DNA from 3 places in the Methylophilus sp. VKM B-3414 genome. Region 1 is predicted to be linked to each of the others. Evidence: predicted binding sites of a transcription regulator. Region 1 holds the regulator's gene; each other region holds the start of a gene.
The links. The regulator sigma-54, encoded in region 1, starts transcription at its own class of promoters, with help from an activator protein. The targets are predictions, from matches to a motif close to TGGCACNNTTCCTGCT.
Positions count from the first base shown of each region.

Region 2: the regulator sigma-54 is predicted to act here: its motif matches at 2,776-2,791, upstream of Q9292_RS02365 (SfnB family sulfur acquisition oxidoreductase).
Region 3: the regulator sigma-54 is predicted to act here: its motif matches at 5,538-5,553, upstream of Q9292_RS09470 (glycogen/starch/alpha-glucan phosphorylase).

Region 1 is NZ_JAVTLI010000006.1:86,203-94,565, reverse strand. Features, by position in the region: gene Q9292_RS06800 (cation:proton antiporter) at 1-1,255, opposite strand, end outside; gene Q9292_RS06795 (KpsF/GutQ family sugar-phosphate isomerase) at 1,480-2,481, shown strand; gene lptC (LPS export ABC transporter periplasmic protein LptC) at 2,507-3,130, shown strand; gene lptA (lipopolysaccharide transport periplasmic protein LptA) at 3,153-3,803, shown strand; gene lptB (LPS export ABC transporter ATP-binding protein) at 3,812-4,555, shown strand; gene Q9292_RS06775 (RNA polymerase factor sigma-54) at 4,562-6,106, shown strand; gene tyrS (tyrosine--tRNA ligase) at 6,152-7,390, opposite strand; gene Q9292_RS06765 (anhydro-N-acetylmuramic acid kinase) at 7,515-8,363, shown strand, end outside.
Region 2 is NZ_JAVTLI010000003.1:8,779-17,141, reverse strand. Features, by position in the region: gene Q9292_RS02370 (TonB-dependent siderophore receptor) at 1-1,337, shown strand, start outside; gene Q9292_RS02365 (SfnB family sulfur acquisition oxidoreductase) at 1,473-2,705, opposite strand; gene msuE (FMN reductase) at 3,135-3,710, shown strand; gene Q9292_RS02355 (LLM class flavin-dependent oxidoreductase) at 3,724-4,098, shown strand; gene sfnG (dimethylsulfone monooxygenase SfnG) at 4,016-4,849, shown strand; gene Q9292_RS02345 (ABC transporter substrate-binding protein) at 4,881-6,191, shown strand; gene sfnG (dimethylsulfone monooxygenase SfnG) at 6,249-7,343, shown strand; gene Q9292_RS02335 (AMP-binding protein) at 7,366-8,363, shown strand, end outside.
Region 3 is NZ_JAVTLI010000008.1:140,244-148,606, forward strand. Features, by position in the region: gene htpG (molecular chaperone HtpG) at 1-1,570, shown strand, start outside; gene Q9292_RS09450 (hypothetical protein) at 1,939-2,229, shown strand; gene Q9292_RS09455 (hypothetical protein) at 2,326-3,087, shown strand; gene Q9292_RS09460 (hypothetical protein) at 3,362-4,006, shown strand; gene Q9292_RS09465 (OmpP1/FadL family transporter) at 4,197-5,444, shown strand; gene Q9292_RS09470 (glycogen/starch/alpha-glucan phosphorylase) at 5,602-8,103, shown strand; gene Q9292_RS09475 (DUF4197 domain-containing protein) at 8,203-8,363, shown strand, end outside.

The sequences.
Region 1 (8,363 bases):
GACCACTGCGGCCATAGCCGCAGATGATGACATGGTCGCGCAAATCGAGGCTGTGCTCCTGAATAGTCTCCACCACCTTGTAGCTATTACGCGTATAACTCTTGACCAGTTTGCGCGCAATCCTGCCGTTATATTGAATAATGAACGGCGCCACCAGCATAGAAAGCACGGCCACGGACAGCACCAGCTGTAGGGACTCGCCGTCGATCAAATGCGTTTGCAAGCCCAGGGCCAGCACCACAAAACTGAACTCCCCCGCCTGGCCAAGAATAATGCCGGTACGGACGCCCACGCCCATCTCAAAGCCATACAACTTGGTTAAAAAGGCAATCAGGCCAATCTTGAACACCAGGAACAGGGCTAACAGGAAAACAATCAATACAATATGATTGATCAGTACAGAAACGTCGAGCAGCATGCCGACGCTGATAAAAAACAGACCCAGCAAGATATCGCGGAAAGGCGCAATATCTGATTCAACCTGATAACGGTATTTGGTCTCGGAAATCAGCATCCCGGCGACAAAGGCCCCCAGCGCAAAGGACAAGCCGACATAGTTGGTGGCTGCCGCCATCAGCAGGGTCACCATCAGCACATTGAGCACAAACAACTCGCGTGAGCGCTGTTTGGCGACCAGCTCAAACCAGAAGTTAAGGATGTTTTTCCCGAACTTGAACAGTAAAAACAGCAGTACAGACGACTTGAACAGCGTCAGCCCCAGCACATCCAGCCAATTATCGCTATGCGAGCCTAGCGTCTGGATCAATACCAGAATCGGAATCACGGCCAGATCCTGGAATAGCAGCACGCCGATACTGAGACGACCATGCCTGGAGTTCAGGTCTACACGCTCCATCAGAATTTTGGACACAATCGCGGTCGAGGACATGGTGATGGCCGCACCAATGATAAAAGCAGAAGTCAGGCTGAGCCCGGCCACTTTGCCCAGCACCAGACTGGCCAGCAAGGTCAGCACGACCTGTCCGCCCCCTAGCCCGAACAGCGTTTTTCGCATGGCATACAGCTTAGGCAGACTAAACTCGAGACCGATGCTAAACATCAAAAACACGATACCAAACTCGGCCACCTGGCGACCGGACTCTTCATCCTCCAGCAAGCCCAGGGCGTGCGGGCCCAGCACGATGCCGATGACAAAATAGGCCAGCATGGCAGGCAAGCCGAGGATGCGGAACAAGCCCACGGCGAAGACCGAGCTGGTCAGCAGTAATAAAAGATGTATCAGGGAATCAAACATGCAAAGCTCTAACGCATTTATACCAAGCCGGTCAAACAGGGGTTTGATCGCCATCAGCCAGCGCTGAAGGGTCAAGGTCTATTATGAAACGCAATTGTTTCAGGATGATGCATCGTGCCACAAAACTTTGTTTTATGCAAAAAATGTGCCTGAGAATAAAAAAACCGTAAAAAAAGGGTGTTTTACTTTATTGTCAGGCAACTCGCTTGTTATACTTACCCGCCATGATGACAGCAAATTCCGGCATCCATCTTGTTAAAACACCCGATATCGTGTCGCGCGCACGAGGGGTGTTGTTGCACGAAGCCGATGAAATCAGGCATCTGGCAGACCGCATTGGCTCGGCTTTTGAGGCCGCCGTCCATATGATTCTGGCCTGCAAGGGCCGGGTGGTGGTCACGGGCATGGGCAAATCTGGCCATATCGGCGGCAAAATTGCGGCCACCTTGGCCAGTACCGGCACACCGGCGTTTTTCATGCACCCGGCCGAGGCCAGCCACGGCGACTTGGGCATGATTACGGCAGAAGATGTGGTGATCGCGCTGTCCAATTCTGGCGAGAGTGATGAAATTATTAATATTTTACCGGCGATCCGCCGCATCGGTGCTCGGGTGTTGAGCATCACGGGCAGCGAAGACTCCACCTTGTCACGTGAGTCGGAAGTGCATTTGAGTGCTGCCGTGAGCCATGAGGCTTGCCCACTCGGCTTGGCTCCCACAGCCAGCACGACAGCGGCCTTGGCCCTTGGCGATGCTTTAGCACTCTGCGTGCTGGATTTGCGTGAGTTCACTGCGGAAGACTTCGCCCGTTCGCATCCCGGTGGCAGCTTGGGCAGACGGCTACTGGTGCGCATCAAGGATGTCATGCGTACCGGCGAGGCCGTGCCCCAAATTGATCAACACGCCTCCATTCAGGAAGCCATCACGCAAATTTCACTCAAGGGCATGGGCTTCACGGCTATTGTGGACCACGCGCAACGCCCAATAGGCATTTTTACCGATGGCGATTTGCGCCGCTTGTTTATGCAGGGCAAGAACAATCCACAGGCATCCATTGATTCCGTGATGAACAAACAGCCGTATTTGCTGGAGACGAATCAGATGGCGGTTGAAGCAGTTAACATGATGGAGCAGCACAAAATAAATGGCTTTTTGGCAGTCGATGCCCAAGGGCAGTTGGTAGGGGCATTCAATATGCATGACTTATTGAAAGCCAAAGTCGTTTAGCTTATACAGGCATTAGAATTCAGGCATGCTTAAACACCCCATTTTGTTGCCGATTGCGTTAATGCTGTTGCTGGCGCTGCTGACCTTCTGGATTAACCAGAATGTGCAAGAGCAAGCACTCAAAATGAACATACTTAATCGCCAAGCGCCGGACTACATGTTGTACAACTTTGTGAGTACCCGCACGGATGCGTCCGGTAATACCAAATATGTGCTGGCGGCCGCAAAAATGCGCCACTTTCCTGCCAATGACTATACAGAATTGCAGCGGCCACGCTTTACCCAGTTTGGCCTGAACAAGCCTTACACGCAAATTTATGGTCAGCAAGGACGTGTTTCCGCCAATGGTAAACTGGTCGAGTTTAGCAAACAGGTCAAGGTGATCCGCCAAGCCTCCGCCACCAAGCCAGAAACACAAATGCAAACCGAGCGGCTTTGGCTGGAGCCGGATACCGAGGTAGCACACACAGACCAGCCGGTGGTCATCCGCCAAAAACCGGCGACAGTGATTACAGGCACGGGCATGCGTTTTGATAACCGGGCTGATACCATGCAATTGTTTAACCGGGTACATGTGCATTATGAGCGTCCACCCGTCGCCAGCAATTTGGCAAGCCCGGCCCAGGCGTCAAACACAGAACGCCAATGACCGTTGATTATGGAGAAATGAGTTGAACACGCACAAGCCCTTATTTTTAGCGATCTGCATGAGCGTATGGGCGCTATTGTCCATGCCGCTGAGTGTGCTGGCCGAAGAATCCGACCGAGATCAACCGATAGAGCTTGAGGCGGATACCGTGACCGTGAACGATGCTAAAAAAATTAGTATCTACACGGGCAACGTGATTCTTAATCAGGGCACTTTGCAAATCAAGGCGGACAAAATGATCGTACGCGAGGATCAGGACGGCTTTCAACATAGCACCTGTACCGGCAACCCCACCACATTCAAGCAAAAACGTACCGGTAAAGACGAGTGGATGCAAGGCAGTGGTCAACGTATCGAATACAACGCCCGCATGGATAAAGTGCAACTGTATACCAATGCCTGGGTTAAACGTGGTGAAGACATCGTGACCGGGGACTACATCAGCTACGACGCCAATGCCGAGTATGCCGAGGTGATTGGCGGCACCAAAGCCAACCCGAACGGGACGGCTGGCAGCCGCGTCAAGGCCACCATACAGCCTAAAAATAAAACCACACCGCCTGTCATTGACAACAAGCCAACCTCTCAACAGGGATTACGGATGAATCGCTCCTTGCAACTCAAGGTCGAACCTGCCCCTGCCGAAAACACTGGTGAGCAAGGCAAAGAGTAAGCTTAAAGATGGAAACCATGGCAGCAGATCAGAACCATTTGCAGGTTAACCGCCTGAAAAAAACCTATCAGGGCCGTACCGTCGTCAAAAACACGACGCTTGAGTTACGCAGTGGCGAAGTGATCGGCTTGCTGGGTCCCAACGGGGCAGGCAAAACCACCAGCTTTTACATGATTGTAGGGTTGGTTGCGCTGGATGAAGGCAACATTACGCTGAATGGCGCCGACGTGAGCCGCGCGCCCATGCATGAGCGCGCGCGCATGGGCTTGGCTTATCTGCCCCAAGAAGCATCCATTTTCCGCAAGCTCAGCGTAACCGACAACATCCTCGCCATTCTTGAAACCCGTCCCTATACGGAAGAGCAACGTGAGGCGAGGCTTGAATCCTTGCTGGATCAATTGCATATCCAGCACATCCGCAACAGTCAGGCCGTCAGCTTGTCTGGTGGCGAACGTCGACGCGTTGAAATTGCGCGCTGCCTGGCCACTGACCCTAAATTTATTTTGCTGGATGAACCGTTCGCCGGGATTGATCCGATTGCGGTGATCGAAATCCAGAAAATCATCCGCTACCTGAGCAGTCAGAATATTGGTATTTTAATCACCGACCACAATGTGCGCGAAACGCTGGATATCTGTGACCGCGCTTATATTGTCAATGAAGGCGCTGTGTTTGCAGCAGGCACGCCCGATGAAATCATTCAGAACGAAGGTGTGCGTGAAGTGTATCTGGGCAAGAATTTTAGGCTGTAATCCGTCATGAAACAGAACCTGCAATTACGTATTTCGCAAAATCTGGCGCTGACGCCGCAGCTGCAGCAATCGATCCGTTTGCTGCAACTTTCCACGCTGGAACTGAACCAGGAACTGGAAACCATCCTGCAGGAAAACCCGTTACTGGAAATGTCAGACGGTGAAGAAGGCGAGTTTGAAGATAACACACCGCCTCCCCCCACTGTAGAAGCTGAGCCGACAGATGCCAGCTCGTTTGACATGGCAACGCAGCAAGAGATCACCGCACCGGCAGAAAGTCTGCGTGAAGACTTGCACGATGAGCTGGGCGGGAGCGAGAGCGACCTGCCCAATTTAAACGAGGAATTCACGCCGCCAGAGTTTGAAGATGATTATGAAGAGTTTGGCAGCACCAGCAACTGGGACGAAGCCGGACGCAATCATCAGGAAGACGAAGACAGTGACTTTTCCAGACAGGAAACCACCAGCATCAGTTTGCGCGAGCATCTGATTGATCAGATACAACTGGCACATTTATCGCAACGTGACATGAGCCTGGTCAAACTGCTACTGGATAGCATCACTGATGATGGCTATCTGGAGCAAGATCTGCAGGAGATTGTGGAGCACTTGCCACTCGAACTTGAGGTCGAGCTGCTGGAACTGGAAACCGCCCTCAAGCTGATCCAGAATCTGGACCCTGTAGGCGTAGGTGCGCGCGATTTACGCGAGTGCCTGCTCTTGCAACTGACGCGTTTGCCGCAAGAAACGCCACACTTGCAAACCGCCATTGCCATTGCCAAAGACCACCTGGCGCTGCTTGCCAACAAAGACTTTGTCAAACTGCGCAAGGTGCTTGGTTGCGATGAAGCGGTACTCAAGGCGGCGCAGCACCTGATCCGCCAGCAAAACCCCAGACCCGGCAGCGAGTTTTCCAGCTTTAGTCACGATCACTTTATCCAGCACGATGTGGTGGTTAAAAAAATCAAGGGCATTTGGGTCGCCTCCTTAAATGATGGCGTGATCCCCAAACTGCGCATCAACCAGATGTATGCGGACATCCTCAAGCGCAACCGCGAGAGTTCAGGCCAATACCTGCAAAGCCAGATGCAGGAAGCCAAATGGATGATCAAGAATATCCAGCAGCGTTTCTCGACCATTTTGCGCGTGTCGCAAGCCATTGTAGACCGCCAACGCAACTTCTTTGAGCATGGTGAAATAGCCATGCGCCCACTGGTACTGCGTGAAATCGCCGAAGAACTCGACTTGCATGAAAGCACAGTTTCACGTGTCACCACGCATAAGTATATGCTCACACCGCGTGGCGTCTATGAACTCAAATACTTCTTTGGCAGCTCGGTAGCCACAGACGCAGGCGGCTCCTGCTCTGCCACCGCCATCCGAGCCTTGATCAAGCAAATGGTGGCCGAAGAAAACCCGAAAAAGCCTTTGTCGGACAACCAGATCACCGACACACTGGCACAACAAGGCATCGTCGTTGCCCGCCGTACCATAGCCAAATATCGCGAGTCCCTTAATATTCCGCCCGCGAACTTGCGCAAAACGCTCTAAACAAAAAAGGCCGCAGATGCGGCCTTTTTTGTTTCTCAGCTCCGATCACCTGATTGTGATCTTGGCAAATTTACGTTTACCCACCTGTGCGATCACTGTCACACCTTTAGTCAAAGGCAGATTCTTATCATCCACCTTGACGCTGTCGAGCTTGACGCCGCCTTGCTGCACTGCGCGCATGGCTTCACTGGTGCTTTCAACCAGGCCCGCCTGTTTTAACAATTGGCTAATGCCGATGCTGTCGCCTTCAATGGTCACTTCAACTTCGGGCACGTCATCCGGGATGCCGCCTTTGGCACGGGTCTGGAAGTCCTGCAAGGCTTTTTCAGCCGCGGCTTGACCATGGAAACGCGCCACAATTTCTTGGGCAAAGCCGACCTTGATATTGCGGGGGTTTGCGCCACTGGCGACTTGCGCCTTCCATTCGGCAATGGTTTCCAGCGTCGCAAAAGACAGCAAATCAATATAGCGCCACATCAGTTCATCTGAAATCGACATGATCTTGGCAAAAATAGTCTCTGGCGCCTCGCTAATGCCAATGTAGTTACCGAGTGATTTGGACATTTTATTGACGCCATCCAGCCCTTCCAGCAGCGGCATCATCAGCACACATTGCTGCGACTGGCCGGCCTGCTTTTGCAATTCACGCCCCATGAGCAGGTTAAACTTCTGGTCGGTACCACCGAGCTCAAGATCCGCTTGCAGGGCGACCGAATCATATCCTTGCAGTAACGGGTACAGAAACTCGTGAATCGCAATCGGTTGATTACCCTTGAAGCGTTTGGAGAAGTCATCGCGCTCCAGCATGCGGGCCACGGTATGGCTGGCAGCCAGCTTGATCATCCCCGCCGCACCGAGTTCACTTAACCAGTTGGAGTTGAAAACAATCTCGGTTTTGGTAGGATCCAGTATTTTAAAGACTTGTGCAGCATAGGTATCGGCGTTGGCCTTGACCTGCTCCACGGTTAAGGGTGGACGGGTGGCGCTTTTGCCAGTCGGGTCACCAATCATGCCGGTAAAGTCACCGATCAGGAATAAAATCTGATGGCCCAGATCCTGCAACTGGCGCAATTTATTAATGAGGACGGTATGACCCAGGTGCAAGTCGGGCGCGGTAGGGTCAAAGCCAGCTTTCACACGTAACGGCTTGCCTGTTTTCAGTTTCTCGACCAGCTCCTGCTCGATCAGTAACTCATCTGCGCCACGCTTGATAATGGCCAACGCCTTGGCAATTTCTGGGCTCAATGCTGGCACTTCAGATGAGGGTTGTTTGGTATCGGTCATGCGGGTATCCGTCAAATACAACGATGCGCACTGATGGCACCGTCTCAAATAAGTAAAACAGCTATTTTAACGTAATCCCATGCATTTCTGTAAGCGCGGCTGGAGCAGTGTTAAAATGACACCCATGCAAGTTTCTGCCGATCGCTCCCAGCCACGTTTGTTTATTGGACTGATGTCTGGCACCAGCCTGGACGGGGTGGATGCCGTGCTCACCTCGCAATGGGGCGAGCAACTGAGACAAACGGCCACCTATTTTCTGCCCTACCCTGACGCGCTTAAACAGCGTCTACTGGCCTTGCACACGCCCGCCAATAACGAGTTACACGAGGCCGCAGTGGTTGCTAACCAGCTCGCAGAACTCTACGCGCAAGCCGTCAAGCAACTGCTTAAGCTCGCCGACATCCGTGCCGAGGCCGTGACAGCCATCGGTTGCCATGGCCAGACCATCCGGCACTGTCCGACACTGGCAGAGGGCATGGCATACACCATACAATTGGGCAACCATGCCCGCTTGGCAGAATTAACAGGGATCACGGTCATTGGCGACTTCAGAAGTCGCGATATTGCCGCCGGCGGCCAAGGCGCACCGTTAGTGCCGGCCTTCCACCAAGCGGTGTTTACGAGTGCAGACAGGCATCGCGTCGTCATTAATATCGGCGGCATTGCCAACTTGAGTGATCTGCCAGCACACGGACAAGTCACAGGCTTTGACTCGGGACCCGGCAACCTGCTCATGGATGCCTGGACGCAGCAACACACAGGCCAACCCTATGATGCGGGCGGGCACTGGGCAGCTGGCGGGAAAATTAATCCAGACTTGCTCAATGCGATGCTGGCCGATCCTTATTTTGCACTGACCGCACCTAAAAGTACGGGACGCGACCTGTTTAACGACACCTGGTTAATGCAACTGCTGCATCAGTACCCCGACGGTGCACAAAATGTGGCGCGTACCTTGCTTGAGTTAACAGCA
Region 2 (8,363 bases), on a different contig from region 1:
GCACCTTGCTGCGCACGCCATCGGGACAAAAGTTGCCTTACAAGACCTTTGTCGGCGATAGAAAATTTAACCGCTTTGAGCAAAAGCAATGGTATGTCGGCTATCTGTTTGAGCATAGCTTCAACGACCAGTGGACCTTCAGGCAGAATGCACGCTACAGCGAGGTAGACTTGGCTTACTGGCAGGTGTTCGGCAAGAGGTACACGAAGGTCAACCTGGCTAATCCTGAGGATCCTAGCAACTTCCGCTATATCACCCGCGATATGAACGGTAGCCCGGATCACATCAAAGCGTTCACCATCGATAATCAGCTGCAATGGCGGATTCAGGCGGGGGATTGGCAACATACCTTGCTGGCGGGTCTGGATTACCAAAAGGTCAGGGACCGCAATCAATTCTATTCTGGCAGTGCGCCAGATCTGGATTTGTTGGCCCCGGATACGGCACAAACCATAGTGAGGGGTGACCCTGTGCAGGATAGCAGCATCAAACTGGCGCAAACAGGTTTTTATCTGCAAGACCAGATCAAATGGGGTTCGCATTGGATTGCGACCCTCGGTGGCCGCTACGACGATGCCACCACCCAGAACGCGGAGCGTGTGGCAGGCACCAATGATCGCTTTAATGACCACAAGTTTACCAGCCGTGCAGGCTTGCTCTATTTGGCAGACAATGGCATTGCCCCTTATTTCAGCTACTCAGAGTCTTTTATACCGACGGTCACGGTCAACACGCAAACAGGCAAAGGCTTTAAACCCGAAACCGGCAAGCAGTATGAGTTTGGCGTACGCTATCAGCCGCCAGGTAGCAAGAACCGTTACAGCGCTGCCTGGTTTAATCTGGAGCGTAACAACTTTATCAGTTATGACCCCAACAGCGGCAGTCCGAGCCAGACCGGGCAGATTCAGGTGCGTGGCCTGGAGGTCGAAATACAAGCGCAGCCAATAGAAAATATGAATCTGATTACGGCCTATACGTATACGCCCAAGGTTGAAGTCACTGCCAGCAGCAATCCTGCGTTGATTGGTACGCCTTTGCTGGCCACGCCGGAAAACACGCTCGCCGTGTGGAGTGATTACCGCTTTAACAATGGATTCAAGGTGGGCTTGGGTGCGCGCTATAACGGCTCAACCCATGGCAATTTTGATTCCGCATCCGAGCGGATTCCATCATTTACCTTATGGGATGCCTTGGTCGCGTATGACCTGCCGCACTGGACGCTGGCATTGAATGCGCGCAACCTGACTAACAAAGAATATGTCGCCAATTGCGCCTCTGGCAGTTGCTACTATGGGGAACCACGGCGTGCCATGCTAACGGCGACTTACCGCTGGTAAACCTGTTGCCTTCAGCGCGGTTAACGGCCCGAGCCAATGCAAACAGCCCGACATCATGTCGGGCTGTTGTTTCAATCAATGCGGCATGACTTGCAGAAAGCGCCATCGCTTATGGCGCCTTCATGGCCTTGCCATTTAAATCCAAGGATGGCGCGGCGGTTTGACCTTGTTCAGGCTGTAGTTGCCGACGGCATGGTATTTCCAGCGCACCGGATCGTGCAGCGTATGCGTGCGTGCATTGCGCCAGTGGCGGTCCAGGTTGTATTCGCTCAGGGTAGAACGGGTCCCAGCCAGTTCAAACAACTTGCTACCCGCCAGCAATGCAGTTTCGGTACTCAGCACTTTGGCTTCTGCCACCGCAATCGAGGCTTCGGCCACGGTGTCTTCATTTGGGTTACGCTGCGCTTCGTCTATGTATTCACCTGCGCGTGCCAGTAAGGCCTCGGTGGCGTGCAGGCGAATCTGCAAGTCACCGATGTCTTTGATGGTATGCGGGTCTTCATAGCCGTGTTCCAGATCGGTATCTATCCATGGCCGTGTGTAGTTGCGTACAAAGTGCAGGGTATCTTTAAACGCCGCGCGGGCGATGCCGGTATCGACTGCCGCCTGGATAATCTGCGCAATTGGCCCCATGGTGGTCGGGCGGTCAAAAGCCAGATGATGCGGCAACACGTATTCGCTAGGCACAAAAATATTTTCCAGGATGGTCGTCCCGCTGGCGGTGGTGCGTTGGCCAAAGCTGGACCAGTCATCAATAATGGTCAGGCCTTCTGCGCCAGCGGGTACAAATGCCACCACGGTATTGTCGTGCTCATCCTTGGCCACTACCGGCACCCAGTCCGCCAGCAAGGCACCAGACGAATAGAATTTTTTGCCGTTTAAAAAGTAGCCGCTATTGGTGGGCGTGAGCTTGGTTTTCACGTCATTCACGCTCTTGGTGCCAATCTCAGAGAACGCATTACCAAACCGCACCCCTTGCAACACCAGCTCAAAAAAGTATTTTTTCTGAAAGTCTGAGCCATCCAGGCGCAAGCCTTCCACCATATATAAATGATTCTGTGGAATCTGGCCGACACTGGGGTCTGCCTCGGCCACGGTGGCAATCACTTCTGCCAGGGTTTTGTTGGAGACGAAGGCACCGCCGTATTCTTTCGGCACGGTAATGCCCCACAAGCCACTGCTTGAAAACAGGTCTAGCTCTTTACGTGGCAGTCGGCGTTCCTGGTCGCGCAGGGCGGCTTCTTTGGCGATTTCGCTGGCAACCTGTTTGGCGACGGTCAGGGCTTCTGCGTCACTTTTAATCAAATGCGCCGCTTGTCGCGGCAGGTTTACAGGCAAATGCGCAATCTTATTTGCTTGTGCAGTCATAGTCAGTCCTTATTCAAAAAGAGATCAATAAAGGCATGGCGAGCAGGCACCATGCGTCTGCAGTCACTGTTGCATTTAGTGTGCCAATCAATAAAGCATTGAATTTAAAGGAAAATGTAAAAATCCATCTCTGCCTCCGCCTCTATAGAAACAGTTTGCTGCTGAATGGCTGCTGTAAAAGCAGCAGCCACTGGAGTGCGGGGCGGGAGCGGACTGCAGCGTGATCGCGCAAAACTGCTGCTTTTGCAGCAGTTGATCAGCAACTAGCGCTGGAATCTAGCACCATTTAAAAAGCAGGTTTTATATTAAGTCATTGAAAAATATAAACATTATTGCCTGGCATGGATGCTGCTAATACTACTGGCAAGCAAGGTCGTCTGCGAAGCATCGTAAGCAACGACCTCCGTCATTGTTATTTCAGGAGTCATGATGAGCCGTCCATTAAAAGTCACTGCCGTTTCCGGCAGCTATAAATTACCTTCCAGAACCGCTGCACTGGTGCAGGCGATCACACAGAAGTTGGGACAGCAAATCCCGATTGATCTGCACGTGGTGGAATTAAGCGAAATTGCGGGCAGCTTGGTCGCTTCCTACGATCCCAAAGCTTTGCCAATCAACGTACAGCAAGATATCCAGGCGATTGAAACCGCCGATTTACTGGTGGTGGCTACGCCTGTGTATCGCGCCTCTTATGGAGGGTTGTTCAAGCATTTGTTTGATCTGGTCAATCTCGAAGCATTGATTGATGTGCCCGTGCTGCTGGCAGCAACCGGCGGGACTGAGCGTCATGCCTTGATCATTGATCATGAGCTGCGTCCCTTGTTTAGCTTCTTCCAGGCAGTCACGTTGCCGATCGGCGTATATGCCGTTGAAGCGGATTTTGAAAATTATCAAATCAAGAGTGAGGCGGTGAAAGCGCGCGTAGCGCTGGCTGTTGAGCGTGCCTTACCGCTCCTTAAACACCGTGAGCTGGCAGAAAACGCTTCAGTCTTGGTTAACGCCTAAACGGGAGCGCCTGATGAGCCAATCAACGATTCAATTTGCTTACTGGGTTTCCAACCTGAGTGGCGGCCAGGTCGTGAGCGAAATTGCCCAGCAAACTGGCTGGAGCACCGAGTACAACATTCAGCTTGCGCAAATCGCCGAGCGCGTTGGCTTTGACTATGCGCTGACCGCTACCCGCTTTTTGGGCGGCTACAAGGCGGATGGGCAACATGAGTCTGTCATTCTGACCTCGGCCCTGTTGCAGGCGACGCAGAAGCTCAAGGTGATTGCCGCGGTATTGCCCGGCGTCTGGCCCCCCTGCGCTGTTGGCCAAGCTGGGCATTACCGCCGACCACCTTTCCGGTGGCCGCTGGGCGGTGAATGTGGTCAGTGGCTGGTTCAAGGATGAGTTTACCGCTTTGGGCGAGCCCTGGCTGGATCATGACGAGCGCTATCGCCGCTCTGAAGAGTTTATCCGCGTGCTCAAGGGCTTGTGGTCGGGCGAACCGTTGACCTTTAAAGGCGATTTTTACCGCATCAATCAATTGGCTTACCAGCCAACGCCGATTCAGCGGCCACATCCACCCATTTTCCAGGGTGGGAATTCGACCGCGGCCAGGCAGATGGCGGCCCGTGTGTCGGACTGGTATTTCATGAATGGCGGTTCACCTGAAGTGTTGAAAGCACAAATTGACGAGGTGTCGGCTGAAGCGGCGAAACATGGTCGCAAGCTCAAGTTTGCCGTGAATGCCTTTGTGATTGCGCGGGAGACCGAGGCCGAGGCGAAAGCCGTGCAGGAGGAGATTGTCAGCCTGGCCGACCCAGAAGCGCTGGAAGGCTTTGCTCAAGCCGTGAAGCAAGCGGGTTTGGCGACGCAGGACCAACTGGGCATGTGGTCAAATTCGCGCAAGCAGGATTTGGTGCAACCCAATGACGGCTTTAAAACCGGGCTCATCGGTACCCGCGAACAGATTGCCGAGCGCATTGTGCAATTGCGCGAGATTGGCATCGACCTGGTGCTGGTGGGCGTACTCAACTACGACTGGGAACTGGCCGCGTTTGGTGAACAGATCATTCCGCAGGTGCGTGCTCTTGAGAAGCAAGTGCTCGAGACACAGTCTGCGTCGCAACAGAAGATTAAAGACAGCGTAGCTGCCTGAGGGCAGCATCAAACGCATAGGGAGAAGAAGCGTGTTTAACCGAAGTATCTATCAACTTTCTGTCGCTCTGCTGACCGCATTGAGTGCAGCCGCATTACAGGCAGCCCCTGCAGAGCAGCAGTTCAGTATTGCCGGCTACCGCATTGGGCCTTATGCCGCCGGCGGTTCTGGTCAGGCCAGCGGGCTGGAAGATTATTTGCAGTTGATCAACCTGCGAGATGGCGGCGTCAATGGCGTCAAGCTGGCATGGACCGAGTGCGAGACCGAATATGTGGTTGAACGCGGTGTCGAGTGCTACGAGCGGACCAAAAAACAAGCCACGACCTTTAACCCGTTTAGTGTGGGCATTGCTTATGGCGTGATTGAGCGCGCCACCACGGACAAGATCCCGGTGATTACGCCCAATCATGGCCGCACAGACTCCACTGATGGCCGCGTGTTTCCGTTCGTGTTTCCGGTGATTTTGAATCCCTGGAGCGAAGCGTCGGCAATCATTAATTACATCGGCAGCAAATCGGGTGGGCTGGATCAGCTCAAGGGTAAAAAAATCGTCACGCTTTACCATGGCTCGCCCTATGGCAAAGAAACCATCCCGATTTTTGCGTTGCTGGCCAAAAAATATGGCTTTGAAAATACGCAGATTGAGGTGCCGCATCCGGGCAATGACCAACAGTCGCAGTGGCTGAACATTCGGCGGATCAAACCCGATTACGTGATTTTGCGTGGCTGGGGAGTGATGAACCCTGTGGCGATCAAAACCGCCCAAAAAACCGGTTTTCCAGTCGATCACATCATAGGCAATGTCTGGAGTAACTCCGAAGAGGATGCGCAACCGGCCGGTTCTGCGGCCAAGGGCTATATCTCGGCCACCACCCATCCGTCAGGCACCGCGTTCCCTGTGCTGCAGGACATCCAGAAGTATGTGTATGCCGCAGGCAAGGGCAAGATCGAGCCGCAACGCGTCGGCAGCATTTACTACAACATGGGCGTGCTTGATGGCATTTTGCACGTGGAAGCGGTGCGGGTGGCACAGGCCAAATTTGGTCACCGCCCCCTGTCTGGGGATGAGGTGCGTTGGGGCTTTGAGCACATTGATCTTGATAAAAGCCGCCTGGAAGCTCTGGGAGCGAACGGCCTGCTGCAACCGATCAAGCTCAGTTGCAGCGATCACGAGGGTGGCGGTGCAGTGAAGTTCCAGCAGTGGGATGGTAAGCGATGGCAAGTTATCAGCGACTGGATACAGGCCGACAGACAGCTGTTGCGGCCATTGATTGAGAAATCTGCGGCCCAGTATGCCCAAGAGCGAAAAGTCCCGATCCGGGATTGCAGCAAAGAGCTTTAATGATTCACACATTCTGAAAACGTGGGAGGCTCAGCCTCCAAAAGGAAAGGAAAATAAATGTCTACACATCAAGCAGCGATTAAATTTGCCTATTGGGTGCCTAACGTCAGTGGTGGCCTGGTGGTCAGTAACATTGAGCAGCGCACCAGTTGGGATATCGATTACAACCGCAAGCTGGCACAAATTGCCGAAAAAGCCGGATTTGAATATGCCTTGAGCCAAATCCGTTTTACAGCGGGGTATGGGGCCGAGTTTCAGCATGAGTCAGTATCTTTTTCACATGCCTTGCTGGCGGCGACCACCAAACTCAAAGTGATTGCCGCGATTTTGCCTGGCCCCTGGAATCCGGTGCTGGCTGCCAAACAATTGGCGACCATTGATATTCTCACCCAGGGACGGATTGCGGTGAATATCGTCTCCGGCTGGTTCCGTGGTGAGTTTACGGCGATTGGCGAGCATTGGCTGGATCACGACGAACGCTACCGCCGTTCACGCGAGTTTATTGAAGCGCTCAAGGGCATCTGGACCCAGGATAACTTTACCTACCGCGGCGATTTTTACCGCTTTAGTAACTACTCACTCAAGCCTAAACCACTGCAGCAGCCACATCCTGAAATTTTCCAGGGTGGTAGTTCACGTGCTGCACGTGATAATGCGGCCGCGGTCTCAGATTGGTACTTCACCAACGGTAACACCGTGGAAGGGATCAAGGCACAGGTGGACGATATTCGCGCCAAGGCGGCGGCCAATAAGCATCAGGTCAAGATCGGGGTCAATGCCTTTGTGATTGCCCGCGATACCGAAGAAGAAGCCAAAGCCGTATTGAAGGAAATCATTGATAAAGCCAACCCTGAGGCGGTAAATGCCTTTGGCCATGAAGTGAAAAATGCCGGCGCTGCCAGCCCGGAGCGTGAAGGTAACTGGGCGAAATCGAGCTTTGAAGACCTGGTGCAATATAACGATGGATTTAAAACCAATCTGATTGGTACACCACAGCAAATTGCCGAGCGCATTGTGGCTTTGAAGGCGGTGGGCGTAGATTTAGTGTTGGCGGGCTTTTTGCACTTTCAGGAAGAGGTCGCTTATTTTGGTGAAAAAGTACTGCCACTGGTGCGTGAGCTGGAAGCTAAAACCTTGGCCAAAGCGGCTTAACTGAAACGGCGGGAAACAGGCAATGGCAGAGACTTTACCCCACTTGCTGACCGTGCAAGCCGTGGAGCGGCCGCATCGTGTCGCAATCAGGCATAAACAACTGGGCTTCTGGCAGCAGGCCTCTTGGCTTGCGGTGCAAGAGGACGTAAAAAAGGCAGCGCAGTATTTGCAGCAACACGGCTTTCGCCAGGGTGACACTTTATTTTTGTTGAGTGAGCCGCGGCCCGAGGCGTTGTTGTTGTCGCTGGCTTCCCATTGGCTGGGCGGCGTGGCGGCGCCACTGGATCCGGCCTTTGCGCAGTCGCAGTTACTGGATTTATTGCATACCTTGCGGCCGCAATTTGTGTTTGCCGAGGCACAGGCACAGGTGGATCAAGTATTGGCTGCCAAACCGGATAGCGCCGTGGTGATTTATGCCGATGCGCGCGGCTTGGCCGGGTATCAGCATCCTGCGCTCGTTAGCTATGCACAGATGGTGGCGACGCCAGAAATTCAAGCCATTGCGCCTGCGGTAACGGCTGAGGAAATTGCCTTCCGCTTTTACCGTTTGAGTACCGACTATGCGCTGGAATACAGTGAGGTGAGCCATGCCGAACTACTCAGGAATGGCCGCCAACTGGTCACTCAGGAGGCGTTGACTGCGCATGAAGAGGCCTTGGCCGCCCGCGCATTTGCTGCCAGCGGCCATGCTAAATATCTGCTTTCGCCGTGGCTATTGGCGGGCTTTACCCTCAATTTTCCAGAAAACCTGGCGACACGCGACACCGACAGGCGTGAGCTGGGCCCTACGCTGGTGGCAGGCACGGCGACGACTTACCAGCGCCTGTATACCCTCACCCAATCCCGCTGGCCCTTGCCCGGCAGCTGGCAGCATCGGGTTGTGGCCTGGGCCTTGCGTACAGCCAAAACCCGGCTGCCGCTGATCGCTGCCTTTGCGCGCTGGCTGGTCATCTTACCCTTGCAGGATGTGCTGGGTCTGCGGCGTACCCGTGTGCCATTGCTGGTAGGCGAACCCTTGTC
Region 3 (8,363 bases), on a different contig from region 1:
CAAGGAATTCTTCCAGAACCTGACCGGTGACCAGGCCAAAGATGCCAACCTGATTGGCCAGTTTGGTGTGGGTTTTTACTCCAGTTTTATCATTGCCGATAAAGTCACCCTGATTACCCGCCGCGCAGGCGAGACTGAAGCCGTGAAGTGGGAGTCGCACGGTGAAGGCGATTTCACCATTGAAGCGACTGAAAAAGCCGGTCGCGGCACCGATGTAATTTTGCATCTGCGCGAAGGCGAAGACGAATTCTTGAACGACTGGAAACTGAAAACCATCGTCCGCAAATACTCTGACCACATCACCCTGCCGATTGTGATGAAAAAATCAGAATGGAAAGACGGCGAACAAGTCCCCACCGATGAGGACGAAACCGTTAACAAAGCTTCTGCCTTGTGGGCACGCAGCAAAAACGACATTAGTGAAGAAGAGTACAACGAGTTTTATAAACACGTTTCGCACGACTTTGAAAATCCGCTCGCCTATACCCACAGCCGCGTAGAAGGCAAGCAAGAATACATCTCGCTGCTCTACGTGCCAGCCAAAGCACCGTTTGATTTATACGACCGCGATCGCCGCCAGGGCATCAAGCTCTATGTGAAGCGCGTGTTTATCATGGAAGACGCCGAAAAACTCATGCCGCAATACCTGCGTTTTGTGCGTGGCGTGATTGACTCAGCCGACCTGCCACTCAACGTCTCGCGCGAGATTCTGCAAGACAGCCGCGATGTTGAGGCAATTAAAAACGGCTCCGTGAAAAAAGTGCTGGGCCTGCTCGAAGACCTGGCTGAAAACAAACCCGAAGACTACGCCAAGTTCTGGGGACAGTTTGGCCGCGTGCTTAAAGAAGGCCCCGGCGAAGACTTTGCCAACAAAGACAAAATTGCCAGCCTGTTGCGTTTTGCCTCTACGCACACTGACAGCGAAACCCAAAATGTCTCGCTCAAGGCCTACATCGAACGCATGAAGCCCGAGCAAGAAGCGATTTACTACATCACAGCCGATACGTTTGCTGCGGCGAAAAACTCACCACACCTGGAAATCTTCCGCAAAAAAGACATTGAAGTGTTACTGATGTCCGACAAGGTGGATGAATGGTTGCTGGGCAGCCTGACTGAGTTTGAAGGCAAAAAACTGCAATCCATCGCCAAAGGTGATTTGGACTTAGGCAAGCTGGAAGACGAAGCCGACAAAGAAGCGCAAAAACAGGTTGAAGAACAAGCCAAAGATCTGGTCGAGCGTATTAAAACCGCGCTGGGCGAGAGCGTGAAAGAAGTGAAAGTGACGCATCGCCTGACTGATTCCCCCGCTTGTTTGGTGGCTGGCGAGCATGACTTGTCCGGCAACCTGGCACGTATCCTCAAAGCGGCTGGTCAAAAAGCACCTGACAGCAAACCGATTTTAGAGATTAACCCGACCCACCGTTTGGTTGAAAAACTGAAAGCTGAAAGCGACGATGCCAAGTTTGCCGATTATGCGCATGTGCTGTTTGATCAAGCGTTGCTGGCGGAAGGTGGGCAATTGGAAGATCCTGCTAGCTTTGTGAAGCGGATGAATAGTTTGATTTTGTAGTTGTTTTGATTGTTAGTAAATGAGAAAGCCACCTGCGTCAGGTGGCTTTTTTATTTTGTATGTCAAAACGAGTATCTAATCTTCGTCATACCCGCGAAAGCGGGTATCCATTGTCTTTCCGTTAGCATTTAAAACAATAAACTTTTTCCCATGGCATGAAAAAATATTTTTTGCTGGTTTTTTTAACACTTATGGCATTATTTCAACCATGTAAACAAGTCGGAATCGATTGATGATTTTGCTGATTAAATCACGCCCTCTATTTTTATTTAGGTATATGGTTTGATTAATAAAATGAAAAAAGTAACGCTCTCTTACGCGCTCTAATTAGGACTGCTACTTAATAGTTGTGCAACAAGGAACAATTTATGACAATTTGGCATAACAGCAAAATGTCCACTCTCTACTATTCCGATGAACCATCCTCGGAAGACTACCCTTGTATCGTTGAAATTAATGAAAACAAGATTAGCGTCAAATATGACGATGAAGAGTTAGTTGAGTATCAAGGCAAAAACCATGGGAATGGTCACTTTGAGTTGTCAGCTCCAGAAATTGGAGGTAAAGCATCACTCCATATGTTCCCTAATTCACTTATATTAGAAGGTTATTGGATTGAAGATAGCTATAGAGGTATGTGGAGAATTCTGCTTGCCTAAACCATCATTCAAGCGCGACACGCTGAAACGCGCCCTTAACTTCAAACGTTATTATGCTCTGTGGAAGCCAGCCCCTTGAAAATACTAACGATGTGCATGGAGTGCCAAAAAGAGTTGGGTCATCCATCTTTCGAGCCGATAGTTGCTGACTATTATGAAGAAGCTCTAGCTTATATAGAATGTTCAAAAGGTCACAAATCAGCAATTCTACTTCAAAGTCAAAAATTTGAAGTATTACTTGAGTCCGCAGCGAATGCTCTAATTGAAGGCTATACGCTCGAAGCTGCATCAAGTCTTTCATCTGCCTACGAGCGTTTTTTCGAGTTCGCGATAAATGTATTTTGCAAGAAAAGCAATACCTCTAAAGAGGCTTTAGAGGAAACATTTAAGCAAGTTTCAAAACAATCAGAGCGTCAGGTTGGCGGCTTTTTATTCCTCCACCTTCTAACGTTCGGAACTCACTACACGCTTAACAAAAAAATCCCAGAGCTCAGAAATAGAGTCATACATCAAGGTTATATACCGACGCCTGATGAAGTAGTCAGCCTTGGCGAGCTTATATATAGCGAAATATTCACGATTACAGCCCTAATAAAATCCAGCCTTTCAAATGAAATGCAGCAAGTTATAATGGATACATTACAAAGGCGAAACGAAAAAATACCCCAAGACATACCACGCGCAACTACAACAGGCACAATGTTCTTCTCCTTGGCCATGGCAGAGCAAAAAAGCAGCTTCCAAGAGGCTCTTGTTAGCTACAAAGAGGCACGGGAAACAGTTAATGGATCGGTGCCTTTCTTACGTTCTTTAAGTAAATTAGTTGCGCTCTTCTCCAAACCTAATAATCCCGTATAACAATGCGCTCAAATCATTCGCTTCGCTCACTGGTACCGGCTAAAGCCAAGTAGTAGAGTTGGGTGGGCAACTTGTTGCCCGCGCGATGAAGTCACTGAAGCTCGTATTTCGTTACCTGACAGAGAGTCTTTGTGATTTAAGTGATGGTGTTTATTGGCACAGCTGAATTCTTTTGTTGGATTGTTACGCGTGGGAAGAAATTGCCCACCCTATCGGACTATCTAGAGAGCTTCGCTAGACTTAACATGCTTGTAATGTGCAGTCAGTAGGATGATTGAAAAAAATTATCAGGGAATCTCTAGTGAAGAGACATATACTATTTTTTGTGGTGATGCTGACCACGTTCAACATGTCGACGCAAGCGCAAGCTGGTACCCTTTGCGTTTCTGGATACGTTTGTGATGATCGCCCATTAGCACCAGCATTACCTATTCAGCCACCTCTGAACACACCAATAGTGTTTCAGCCATCCCCCATCGTGCTAGTGCCATTTCAGGACTCAACTGGCTGGAATTATGGGTTTGCAGCACCGCTTGAGGCTAAAACGGTTGTCATGCCTTACTTCACTGATAGCAGCATTTTCTCGGTGAGGATGCCAGATGGCTGGACTTATACTGTAGACAAACAAGGCGCTGATAGCAGAACTACGGTGATTTGGCAGAGTGTCTCCGCCTCCTCAACGACTCTTGGATATTTCTCCTTTAGGTCGAGCTACTCACCAGCTGAGGCGATTTATCAATTCAATTTTGAAAACGGATCGACGCGGAACTACCAGTTATTTATTCCGTTCTCGCCCTTAGCTAAAGCGTCCGGCTACACAAGTTTTTCAGCCTCAGTGCCTGAGCCGTCTTCAATCTACATGTCAGCATTTGGTTTCTTTATGTGTATTGTTGCCACACGACGTCGCAAAAATGGTTAACTGAGTGTTCAAGAGCCAAGCAAGGGGTAAGAAGCTTCCCGCCCAAGATCGCTTGATCAAATTGTCAGCTATAAAAACCCGCGCCGCGGGCTTTTATATTTTTAAGTTATAAATATATTTTTATATATTATTTATTGGAATTTTAATCGCTTGATATATTGCAATCCAACAAGGTTATTGAAGGATTGAGATGTATCAGTGGTCAAAAATTATTCCGGTAGCCATCGCTTTTTCGTTTGGTAATGCGTGGGCGACCGATGGTTATTTTTCGCATGGCTATAGTGTTCGCTCTCAAGGCGTGGGTGGTGTGGGCATCGCATTGCCACAAGATGCGCTGGCGGCGGCAGCCAACCCGGCGGGCATGGGTAAAGTGGGGAGCCGTGTGGATGCGGGCGTGACTTGGTTTAGGCCTGTGCGTGAATCGGAGATTGAAGGCAGTGGTGCGCCAGGAGCCAATGGGACTTACAAAGGCAATGATAGCCAGAATTTTTTTATTCCAGAGTTTGGCTACAACACGCAATACTCTGAGGACGTCACGCTGGGCGTGAGTGTTTACGGTAATGGCGGCATGAATACCGATTACAAAAAAGGTATTCCGCTGTTTAACAGTAATGGTCGACGCACGGGGGTGGATTTGGCGCAGGTGTTTGTGGCGCCGACCGTCACCTGGAAGGTGCAGGAGCATCACACCCTAGGAGTTTCCCTGAATCTGGCTTATCAGCGGTTTGAAGCCAAGGGACTGCAAAACTTTAGCAATGCCAGTAGTTCAGCTGCTAACCTGACCAACAATGGTCATGATGATTCTTATGGGGCGGGTGTGCATATTGGCTGGTTGGGCGAAATCACAGATGCCGTGACGCTGGGGGCCACTTATCAGAGCCGTACTTATATGAGCCGGTTTGACAAGTACAAGGGCTTGTTTGCCGAGCAGGGGGATTTTGATATCCCCTCCACCTATGGTGTAGGTGTGGCGGTCAAAGTAACGCCGGCATTGACGCTGGCCGCGGATTTTCAGCGTATCAATTACAGTGAGGTCGATGCGGTGGGTAACGCCTCTTTATCTAACTTGAGCAATGGCTTGGGTAACGATAATGGCGCCGGGTTTAACTGGCAGGATGCCAAGGTGTATAAGATCGGTGCGTTGTATCAATATAGCCCGGCGTTGATTTTACGTGCAGGCTATAACCATGTGGACCAGCCGATTAGAGCGGGCGATACGCTGTTTAATATCTTGGCGCCGGGCGTGGTGAAAGATCATGTGTCGATTGGCGCGACTTGGGTGTTGAGTCCTGCGTCGGAAGTGTCGTTTGCTTATACACATGCCTTTGAAAATACGGTACGCGGTCAAAATTCGATCCCCGCTGGATTTGGTGGAGGGGATGCCAATGTGCGTATGTATCAGGATGCACTAGGCGTTGCTTATACCTGGAAACTTTAGGTTTCGTGCTTCTCTCTGCCGGGGTCGGCAGTATAATTCAAAGCCACAATGAGAATTTTGTGGCTTTTTTTATGTCTGACACATTCTTGCTGTAGGCTTGCTTTTTGCTTTTGCTAACTGAAAGCAATTCAATGAATCAAACTCAAGGGGAAGATGCATGACTGCCAATGTGAAAAAAACACCTAAATCCAAGACACCCGTAGAAGCTGCGCAACCGGTTGAAGAGTTTTTGCTGGAGCAATTGCCTATCCCCCAGGCGTTGCGTAACCACCTGACTTTTTCTATTGGTAAATCAAACTCTTGGGCCACGGCACGTGACTGGTATCAAACCGCCGCTTTTACCGTGCGCGACCACTTGATGAGCCGCTGGGTGAATACACGTGATGCTTATCGAGACGCCAATACCAAGCGCGTTTATTATTTATCTCTGGAGTTTTTGATTGGCCGCATGCTGTCAAATGCCGCACTGAATTTGGGCATTGCACCCGATCTAAGCGGAGGCTTGCAGGAGATTGGCCAAAAGCTGGAAGGCGTGGCCGAGATGGAGCCCGATGCGGCGTTGGGTAATGGCGGCCTGGGCCGCTTGGCTGCCTGTTTTGTCGACTCGATGGCGACCATGGATATTCCGGCTACCGGCTATGGCATCCGTTACGACTACGGCATGTTTAGGCAAACCATCGAGAAAGGCCAGCAAAAAGAAAATCCTGATAACTGGTTGCGGTATCAGAATATCTGGGAGATTCAGCGCCCCGAGCATACTTGCGAGGTGAAGTTTTATGGCCGCGTGTTGCATGTACACACCGAACGTGGCGTGGAACATCACTGGGTCGATCATGAATCGGTGGTCGCCATGCCTTATGACGTACCTGTGCCTGGCTATGGCACGCAGACTGTGAATAATCTACGCTTATGGTCTGCCAAGGCTACCAATGAGTTTGACTTGAAATCGTTTAACGAAGGTAACTACGAAAAATCGGTAGAAGGCCGTCACGGTGCCGAAACCATCTCGCAAGTGCTCTATCCAAATGACACCTCCGAGTCGGGCAAGGTGTTGCGCCTCAAGCAGCAATACTTCTTTGTTTCCGCCTCTACACAGGATATTTTGCATCGCTTTACCAATTACAACTCGGATTGGAACACCTTGCCTGACAAGGTCTCCATTCAGTTGAATGATACCCACCCAGCGATTGCCGTGGCCGAAATGATGCATCAATTGGTCGATCATTATCACTTGCCTTGGGACCGTGCCTGGACGCTGGTCACCAAGATGTTTGCCTACACCAACCACACCTTGATGCCAGAAGCCCTGGAAACATGGTCGGTGGACATGTTCGGACAATTGTTGCCTCGTCATCTCGAGATTATTTATGAGATCAATCACCAGTTCCTGCAAATGGTGAATCAGCACTTCCCGGGCGATACCGGCTTGTTGCAGCGTGTGTCCATTATTGACGAAACTCACGGCCGACGTGTGCGCATGGCGCATCTGGCGATTGTCGGTAGCCATACCGTGAACGGCGTGGCCGAGCTGCACAGCGAGTTGTTGAAAACCACGCTGTTTGCTGACTTCAACAAAATTTATCCTGGCAAGTTCACCAATGTGACCAATGGCATCACGCCACGCCGCTGGTTGAATCAGGCCAACCCGTTGCTGACAGAGTTGTTGACCAAGCATATCGGCACCGGCTTTCAGAAAGACCTGAGCCTGATCAAGCAGATTGAGCCGTTTGCCGAGAATGCGGCGTTCAGAAAAGCGTTCCGCGAAGTGAAAAAAGCCAATAAGCAGCGCCTGGCCGACAAGATTTTGCAGAAGACGGGTATTGCGGTCAGCGCGGATGCCTTGTTTGACGTGCAAATCAAGCGTATTCATGAGTACAAGCGCCAGTTGCTCAATGTGCTGCATGTAATCACGCTGTATAACCGGATTCGTAGCGGTCATGCCAGCCATCACACGCCGCGTGTGATCATTTTTGCGGGCAAGGCAGCACCGGGCTACTGGTTGGCCAAGCAGATCATCCGCCTGATCAACGATGTAGCGGTGATGATCAATAACGACCCGGCGGTCAAAGACCAGTTAAAAGTGGTGTTTTATCCTAACTACGAGGTGAGTGCAGCAGAAATCCTGTTCCCAGGCGCCGACTTATCCGAGCAGATTTCGACCGCAGGTACCGAGGCCAGTGGCACCGGCAATATGAAGATGGCGCTCAATGGGGCCTTGACCATAGGCACGCTGGATGGCGCCAATGTTGAAATCGAGGAAGAGGTCGGCGGTGAAAATATCTTTATTTTTGGCCTGACCACACCAGAAGTGGCGCAGCTGAAAGCCAGCGGCTACAACCCGTGGGATTATTACCACGGCAATGCCGAACTCAAGCAGGTAATCGATATGATCGCCAATGGCTATTTCTCGGTAGAGGAGCCATCACGCTACCAGGCCATTATTGATACCCTGTTGCACAAAGGCGATCAATACTTGTTACTGGCCGATTATGCCGCGTATGTTACCGCGCAGGAGAAAGTGGCTGCCCTGTATCAAGATCAGGAAGCCTGGTCGCGTATGGCGATTTTGAATGTGGCGCGGATGGCTAAATTCTCAAGCGACCGCACCATCGGTGAATATGCTGAACGTATCTGGAATGTGAAACCGTTCAAAGCGTAAGCGCCCGGCTTTTGCGCAAGCCCACACAAAGCAAGTCCGCTGGACTTGCTTTGTGTTTTCTGGGTACACTGCGCTCAACTTGATGAAAGAACGAACAGCATGAAAATGAAAGCCAAGGTGATATTGACTGCACTGCTCATGAGCAATGCAATCGGGATGCAGGCGCAGGCATTGGACCTGAAGGCGCTGGGCGACATGGTAGAAAAAGAGGTAAACAGTGCTGCCAGTGGCCGTAGCGAGAACGGGGCGGTGAGCCAGCT